Regions from separate parts of the Siminovitchia sp. FSL H7-0308 genome, predicted to be linked through region 2. Evidence: a T-box and tRNA genes for the amino acid it is inferred to sense, from the RefSeq annotation. Region 2 holds a T-box; the other holds one or more tRNA genes.

Region 1 (4,430 bases), 2.1 Mb from region 2:
AAAAAATGCCATCACGGTGTGAATGGCTAACTTTTTTAATATTCTTTTTCCCTGCTGTCTTTTCTTTTGATACTGCCTGCGACTAGGATAACCTTCCTCCATGACCACATTCCCCCTAATATGTAATCATATCAATGAAGGAATACCCAATTTTTCATTTTCGCAAACCACTGAGCAGCTCCTATATGTGAAAAAAGAAATACAAATGATTGACTTTTTCAGTTTCTTCCACACTCTTTCCTGATTGAATCTCTGCGATGTCGTTTGCAAATATTGGGTTGGCGAACATTCCTTCTTTTTGTGACTACTCTCTTGACCCGTAAACCATACTGATTGCGATCCTTTTCACTATATATAATGAATACGATGAAGTTGCATGTCTTCCTGTAAAAAACTTTCGTCATAATCATTCATTAAACTTCATTGTAGGGAATACAGTGTCAAATCGTGCGCCATATTTCAAACATCTTCAAGGGGGAACAGCCGACATGAAAGGGAAAAACATCGAGAATATATACTATCGTTGGGCTTTGGCTAGGTTAAGCCCCATATGTTGTTTTTTCACCCGCTTACTTGCGAAAGGTTTTCACGCTGCATCTTCATATAAGCTTCCTCAAGCGTCTTGGAGCTCGTATCACTTACAATATACCTTACCAATTGAGAAAATCCCTTCCAATCATGATATTAATCGGAAGGGATTTCATTATTTTTACATATGGCTGGGACTGGCTTTAAAAATCTGCCGGAAACTGATCAGATGGGATGGAACGCTTTTACAAAAAAACACATCTATTCCTGTTCTGCTTCCTTCACATAATATTCCATCGCCTCGTTAAGCCATTTCTGCTCTTCTTCCGTAAATGGAAAAGGCGACATATTCTCCAGTTCTTGAATATCCGTTTCTTCGACATTTGCGTCCGCCAGTTGGTGAATCAAGTCTTCTCCCAGAAAGGAAAAAGTATTATGAAGATAAGATTCAAGCATTTCTGTTACTTTGGGGTCGTCTACCGGACTGCCATATAATTGTTTGACTTCCTTATAAAATGTAATAAACATTTGATCCAAGGCGATTTTTTCTTCTTCGGATCTCCCGGACAACACTTCCATTACCTCTGTCAGCTCATGCTCATCCATCCATTCTTTTTGCTTTTTCGCCGTTTGCATATTATGAATGATGCTGAATAATGCGGAACTTTCCACTTCTCCTTCTTCCTTAAGCAATCTGACGACTCTCTTCATCGCATTCATTGATATCTCAATTCGCTTTTTATCTTCTTCCAAAGCCTTCATATGAAGAGTCAATGTGTCAGCTAAATCAACCGTAAAGCTCGATTTATGCAGCAAGGAAGCGATTTGCTCCAGACTGAAACCGAGAAATTTAAGACTTAAGATTTTCTGCAAGGTTACAATATCTGAATGACTGTAAATGCGGTGACCTGTTTCCGAATCCTTTTCAGGTTGAAGCAACCCAATTTCATCATAGTAATGCAGCGTGCGAACAGACAAACCTGTCTTTTTGGAAAACTCTCCAACGGCGTACTTCGTATTCTCTTTCATTAAAAACCCTCCTACGAAAAGTATATATTCATCATAAGGCCTCACGTAGCTGGAGGTGCAAGAGGGAACATGAAAAAGACGCTGGATTTTCAAAAAAACGTCAAAACATTTTATGTTCATATTATGTTATAATAATAGAGCTATCATTTTTGCCGCGGTGGCGGAAAGGCAGACGCGCTAGATTCAGGTTCTAGTGTCCGCAAGGGCGTGTGGGTTCGACTCCCACTCGCGGCATTCCGGAATGTGGCTCAGCTTGGTAGAGCGCTTGGTTCGGGACCAAGAGGTCACAGGTTCAAATCCTGTCATTCCGACTTTCGGCTAAGCGTAAAGGAAGGTCCAGAACCTTCCACCACATCTAAAAATAATTGATCTTCGTACAAGTCGTGAACATAAAGTGAAACTTCATTCAGTAGGGCTCCTACTGAATGTTAGTTGAACGAATCGGGCATTTAGTGCCGTTTTCTCCCACTTACCAACTCAGGTCTTGATGTGGGGTATATGGCACCTTACATGCCGGATAAAATGCGGCCTTAACCGGTACCGCAAACCGAAACAACCTGGCCCCACAAGTAAATCCGGCATCCTGATTCGCAGAATTTTCGCTTTATATCATAGTGGATATTAAAAGGACCACACATTTTAGAGTTGTCTAAATGGTGGTCCCAATTTATTTCTTATGAAACAATACCGCCCGATTGCGTAATTTAACTCTCCTTCAAAAGTTTCTCATGCGTTCTTGAAGTATTTGCAATGTCAAGATGAGACTTGCAAATAAAACAATTCCACTGTCATTACCAGAAAACCCTCTTTACTTTTTCACAATCTGATCCAATTTTTTCACCTTTTATTGACGAAAAAAACCTTGTGAACTCTTTATCGTTCATTTGAACTCCTCTTCTAAAATGGCGTAATAGTATTCATCCCACCATTCATTACCATTAGGGATACATTTTTTAAAAAAGCCTTCCCTTCTCATTCCAATCTTCTCCATCACTCGGAATGAAGGAATATTCTCAGGCTGACATGTTGCTATAATCCTGTGTAAGTTCATTTCTTTAAAGCCATATTCCAAGATGGCTTTTGCCGCTTCAGAGGCGTATCCTCTGTTTTGGTATTTTGGATTAAACACCCATCCAATCTCATAAGTATGCTCACCAAAATACTTATGAAAAACAATATGCCCTATAACAATATCTTCCGCTATTAATACTACAGGAAATTTTTCGGCATCATCACTTGTGTTTTTACTTACAAATTCTTTGGCATCTTTTTCAGTAAAAACGCCTTCAGGTATATACTTCATAACATGACTGTCCGACGTATACGCGTATACAGCTTGCCAATCCTTGGATTCAAATTCTCGTATCAATAACCTTTTCGTTTTTATGTGCATTACCCAAACCCCCATCAAAAATACTTCCCTACTATTAAGTCAACAATAACCACTGCAAATACGAATGAAACGTTCTACAATCTGGCCCTATTTGTGGAAAAAAGAAAAGCAAGTTGGACACTTATAGAATTGGATTATTTTATGCTGTGTTATCATTAAATAGCGCTATTCTATGACATTTGTTGGTGTTGCTGCCTTTACAATAATAACACTGTCATATGCTTTGCTGGGTGTCATTTCAATCGTGTAAAACTTCTTTAAAGTCTTGTACCACCAGCGGAAATCATCCCCAATATTCGCCATTTTTTGTTCCCTCGAGATGATATCCGATAACTCATCCGACTTCCTTGCTTTTGCAAAATCAACATAGAAAACATTTGATTCCACTTCACTGAATGCATCAACTAAATCATTGTGATTCTCCAGTGTATGAATTTGTCGTTCACCAGAGCCGCCATTTTTCGCCTGAAACTCGCTGCTGATAAAATCAGTACCAATTGCAAAGTATTCTTCACCATACAAATCATCCAAATAATTTCCCATCGATTTGTAACCAGCTAACGATGCAGACGTTTTTTCAATATGCCCGTTATGTCCGGTCATAAATACTTTATCGTGACCTCGCTCTGCTTCAAATTCAACAATCCATTGTAAATTATCCGCCAAATATTGATCACGAAGTTTTGTATAATCTCCTTCGTTTAAAAATAACTGTGTACGCTGTTTCATGATTTGCGCATATTGTAAAGCAAAGAGATAAGCTTCAGTAGATGATTGTTCCACGTAATTCCCTTCATTTGTTTGCAGGTCTGAAAGGATGTTTTCTATTGTTTCATCGATTTCCTTCAATTGCTCTGTCGTTAACTCATGCATTTTATCATTTGAAACAGGTTCCAGCTGTAATGCATATTTTTTGAATGCATCTTCATTTACAACTTTATAATAGTCTAGCACGCCTTTTTTACTGTAGTCATAGCGTTGCATATCATTTCCATAAAAATAAATTTTCCTGTCCTCGCTCACCGTCGCGTTGTAATCATGCATCCATTGAACAAGCTCAATCATTTGTTCCGTTTTATAAATACCATAATCAAGGGCGTTCACTGCCTCTTTTGCAGTACCAGCTCCATTTAAAATGAATTGATTTATTTGCTGTCCGCCCCCAAAATCACCTTCTAAGACAAAAACACGGACATTTTCATTTTTTACCAATACTTTAAAAACGTCTTTTTTCAACTCTTGAAATTCAATATTTCCATGTGTTGCCTCACCCAGTCCGATAACCTTTATATCATCTGGAATATCGATTTGTTCAATAGTTGTTATGTATTGATCTGCTCCTTCAACTGCTTTACCTGCCCCGCATCCAGACAATAAAACAAATAAAGATATTGCTAGAGCCAATAAAGAATACTTTTTAAAAAATTGCATTTTATATCGCCCCATATTCTCTAAAATTTTATAATACACATATAGAAAT
Region 2 (4,430 bases):
AAGCAATTCCATGAACGCTATGGTTATAAACGAATCACAAAAGAATTAAAGAAATTAGGACATTGCGTTAATCATAAAAAAGTGTATCGACTTATGCGGGAATTAAGTCTGAAATGTGTTAAATTTATGCGGAAATCTCGGAAATACAACTCCTATAAGGGAAGGGTTGGAAAGGTAGCGAAAAACCTTCTATCCCGCCGTTTTAACACATCTATTCCTCTTCAAAAATTAGTAACTGACATTACAGAATTCAAATGTCTAGGCGAAGAGAAGTTGTATTTAAACCCTATTCTAGACCTTTATAATGGAGAAATTATTTCGTTTGGAATTAAGAAACGTCCAACATTGGATCTTGTCATGGAACCTTTAGACGAAACAATTGAGATCATAAAGAATCACGCAACCTACCGTACTACCGTCCACTCGGATCAAGGGTGGCATTACCAACACAAACAATGGGTTAAAACATTAAGGAAAAATAAAGTATTCCAAAGCATGTCACGTAAAGCAGCCTGCACAGACAACGCCTCGATGGAGAATTTCTTTGGCATTTTAAAGCAAGAAATGTATTATGGGGAAAAACTAGTAAGCTATGAGGAGTTAAAAAGGAGAATAGAAGACTATATCTACTGGTATAACAATGAACGATCCAAAGAAAAATTGACTGGACTAAGTCCGGTCCAATACCGAACTCAATCCAGCCAATCAGCTGCATAATAAAAACTCTAGCTTTTAGGGGTAACCACCTTTTAAAACCTTGATTTCACGCGGTTTTATTTTGGCGCTTTGGGCAAAAAATGTCATAACGCTAATAACTGTATGGAATGGCCTAAATTTTTTTCGGCAAATAGAAATGAATGAGGAGGAAATCAAGATGAAAAAAAGACAGGCAATATGCCTGTGAGATAAGACGACCCATGGAACGGACAAACTTGCTGTGAAATCAGAGGAAACTGGTAGCCATGGGTTGATCCAATAAAATAAAAATGATCAATCACAAAGGATATTGCAATCCCCGCTTCGTAGCAGACTTCCGCTCAAATGACAGTAGTTGCTGTCATCTTCCACCAAAGCCATAAGAAAAAACGGCAAGACTACATCAGACTGTCCCTCTTATCTTTTTTCAAAAGCAAGTACGAAGGGCGCATTGTTTTTTAAGTTGATAAAAGCATATTGCAGGACATGCACCATGTCTTGATCAAGGTTTTGTGAAAATTTTAACAGCTCGTTCCGCTCTTTTTCCCCTTCTTTATGCCCATGGTAAACAACGAGAACAATGATTCCGCCTGGAGCCATCATCTTCAGCAACTGTTTCACAGCCATGATCGTCGTTTCCGCTTTCGTAACGATGGATTTATTCCCGCCAGGCAAATAACCGAGATTGAACATGGCTCCGCTTAGGCTGCCATGGATTTCTTCAGGGATTGTAGCGGAAATGTTTTCGTGGCCTGTCTGAAACAAGGTAACCCGTTCAAGAAGTTCTCGTTCCTGCAACTGCTTTTTGGTATTAGCAATGGCTTCTTCTTGAATATCATAGCCAAATACTCGGCCAGTGTCTCCGATAAGCTGTGCCAAAAAAAGTGTGTCGTGGCCATTTCCAACTGTCGCATCCACTACAAAGCCACCTGGTCGAACAACCCTCTGCATGACGGTTCTTGTAAAAGAAAGTACACCTTCAAGATTCATGGTTTAGCTCCTCCTAAGGCATTCATACAAAATTGTAACATAACCGTCAAGATTTGAGTATATACTACAGGAAGACGAGCTATATGCCGTCGAAAAAAGGGGAGGATTGTTAAATGGCTACCAGACAGTCGATTGAACACTTTATCAACCGTTGTGAAACAGCCATTATCAATGCGGAAGAGCAATACGACCTGGGCAGCAGGCAGGAGCACCACTATGATATAGAGTATAGTGATGCCATGCAAGAGCTTGAAGCCATGCTCGTACAGCTCCGAAAAATATCTGACAGCGCCAACCCGGAGCAGCGTGAACGGCTCCACAGAGTGCGCTTGAAGATTCAGCAGTTGCAAAACAAAATGATTCTCCTTAATCATGATCGTCCAGTATACAGCACGTGGCATTAACAAGAAGACAGGCTGAATGCGGCCTGTCTTTTTACATAAAAACCGGAGACAACACCCTGGATTGGTTAAATAGGAATGAAAGTCGTTTCTGAATAAATAAGGGAGAATCTTGGGTATCTGAAGCCCATCCATCTGAATAGAATACGCAGCCCCAATATAGGCTTGAAAACCTGTCTAAAATTGTCTACAATGGGGAATAAAGATAATAAAATATGTTAAAACGGTAACGAAGGACCAGTATTGATGTCACCCTGTTTTCAGAGAGTTGGCGGCAGGTGGGAGCCAACCAGGATCATCAGGAACTCCCCTTTCGAGTTGCAGGTGTGAAAGAAAACGGTTTATCCCGATTTTTTCCGGTAATGCTTGCCGTTCTCTGCGTTAAGGAACAATCAAGTGAGTGAGCTATACGCTAAAAATGGGTGGTACCGCGGGAGAAATCACACCTCTCGTCCCAGGAATATTACCGGGATGAGGGGTTTTTTTATTTAGTATAAGGTAGGAGGCATCTCGATGAGTTACAATCATAAACAGATTGAACAAAAATGGCAACGTTATTGGGAAGAAAACAAAACGTTTAAAACGACTGAAAATGAAGGAAAAAAGAAATTTTATGCTCTTGATATGTTCCCATATCCGTCGGGAGCAGGGCTTCATGTCGGGCATCCGAAAGGATATACGGCATCGGACATTCTTGCCCGTATGAAGCGAATGCAAGGATACAATGTCCTCCACCCGATGGGGTGGGATGCGTTTGGTCTTCCGGCTGAACAATATGCGATTGATACTGGAAATGATCCAGCCGAGTTTACGGAGCATAATATCGATACATTCCGGAAACAAATCAAGGCGCTCGGCTTTTCTTATGATTGGGACCGGGAAATTAACACGACCGATCCATCCTATTATAAATGGACGCAATGGATTTTTCTCAAGCTGTTTGAACATGGCCTTGCTTATATTGATGAAGTTCCGGTCAATTGGTGCCCGGCGCTTGGAACCGTCCTGGCCAACGAGGAAGTCATTGATGGAAAAAGTGAGCGCGGCGGGCATCCCGTTGAACGCCGGCCGATGAAACAGTGGATTTTAAGAATTACGAAATATGCGGACCGCCTGCTTGAAGATTTGGATGAACTCGATTGGCCCGAAAGTATTAAAGATATGCAGCGCAACTGGATCGGCCGTTCCGAAGGGGCGGAAATCACCTTTTCCATTGCCGGTCATGCCGAAACGTTTACGGCTTTTACAACTCGTCCCGATACATTGTTTGGTGCGACATATGCCGTGCTGGCTCCAGAACATCATCTTGTTGCCAAAATTACCACTCCTGAACAAAAGTCAGAAGTGGAAGCTTATATAGACAACATTAAAACAAAAAGCGACTTAGAAAGAACAGATCTTTCCAAAGAAAAAACGGGCGTATTTACAGGTGCTTATGCCATTAATCCGGCAAACGGTGAAAAAATGCCCATTTGGATCGCCGATTATGTATTGGCTTCCTATGGAACTGGCGCTATTATGGCCGTGCCTGCACACGATGAGCGGGACTATGAATTTGCCCGGAAATTCGGGTTGGAAATTAAAGAAGTCGTTTCCGGCGGAAACATTGAAAAAGAGGCCTATGTTGGCGACGGCCTTCACGTAAACTCGGGATTCTTGGATGGTTTGGGCCTTGATGAAGCCATCGAAAAAATGAATGACTGGCTGGAAAAAGAAGGACATGGCAAAAGAAAAGTCACATATCGCTTGCGTGACTGGTTGTTTAGCCGCCAACGTTACTGGGGAGAACCGATCCCGATTATCCATTGGGAGGACGGGACAATGACGGCTGTTCCCGAAGAACAGTTGCCAGTTTTACTGCCTGAAACAGACGAGATTAAACCATCGGGAACCGGTGAGTCGCCGCTTGCCAATATTACTGACTGGCTTCATGTGGAAGACCCGGAAACCGGGAAGAAGGGCCGCAGGGAAACGAATACGATGCCGCAATGGGCCGGAAGCTGCTGGTATTTCTTGAGATTCATTGATCCTGACAACGACAAGGAGCTTGCCGACAAGGAATTATTAGAAAACTGGCTTCCAGTCGATGTTTATATTGGCGGCGCGGAACATGCCGTACTACACTTGCTATACGCCCGTTTTTGGCATAAATTCTTATATGATATCGGAGTTGTTCCGACAAAAGAACCGTTCCAAAAACTGTTTAACCAAGGGATGATTCTTGGAGAAAACAATGAGAAAATGAGTAAATCAAAAGGGAATGTCGTCAATCCGGATGATATTATTGAAAGCCATGGAGCAGATACACTCCGGCTCTATGAAATGTTCATGGGCCCTCCTGAA

What was found. The T-box of region 2 lies ahead of leuS (leucine--tRNA ligase). A T-box ahead of a tRNA ligase gene usually reads a tRNA of that ligase, here a tRNA-Leu.
Region 1: it encodes a tRNA-Leu, which carries the amino acid that the T-box ahead of leuS (leucine--tRNA ligase) is inferred to sense. The anticodon was not compared.

Annotation. Positions count from the first base shown of each region.
Region 1 is NZ_CP150282.1:2,864,791-2,869,220, forward strand. Features, by position in the region: gene MHB50_RS13650 (PBP1A family penicillin-binding protein) at 1-102, opposite strand, end outside; gene MHB50_RS13655 (MerR family transcriptional regulator) at 790-1,557, opposite strand; tRNA gene MHB50_RS13660 (tRNA-Leu) at 1,709-1,791, shown strand; tRNA gene MHB50_RS13665 (tRNA-Pro) at 1,795-1,868, shown strand; gene MHB50_RS13670 (GNAT family N-acetyltransferase) at 2,438-2,950, opposite strand; gene MHB50_RS13675 (erythromycin esterase family protein) at 3,116-4,420, opposite strand.
Region 2 is NZ_CP150282.1:814,364-818,793, forward strand. Features, by position in the region: gene MHB50_RS03895 (IS3 family transposase) at 1-717, shown strand, start outside; gene MHB50_RS03900 (class I SAM-dependent methyltransferase) at 1,114-1,686, opposite strand; gene MHB50_RS03905 (YtzC family protein) at 1,800-2,090, shown strand; T-box leader at 2,305-2,547, shown strand; gene leuS (leucine--tRNA ligase) at 2,601-4,430, shown strand, end outside.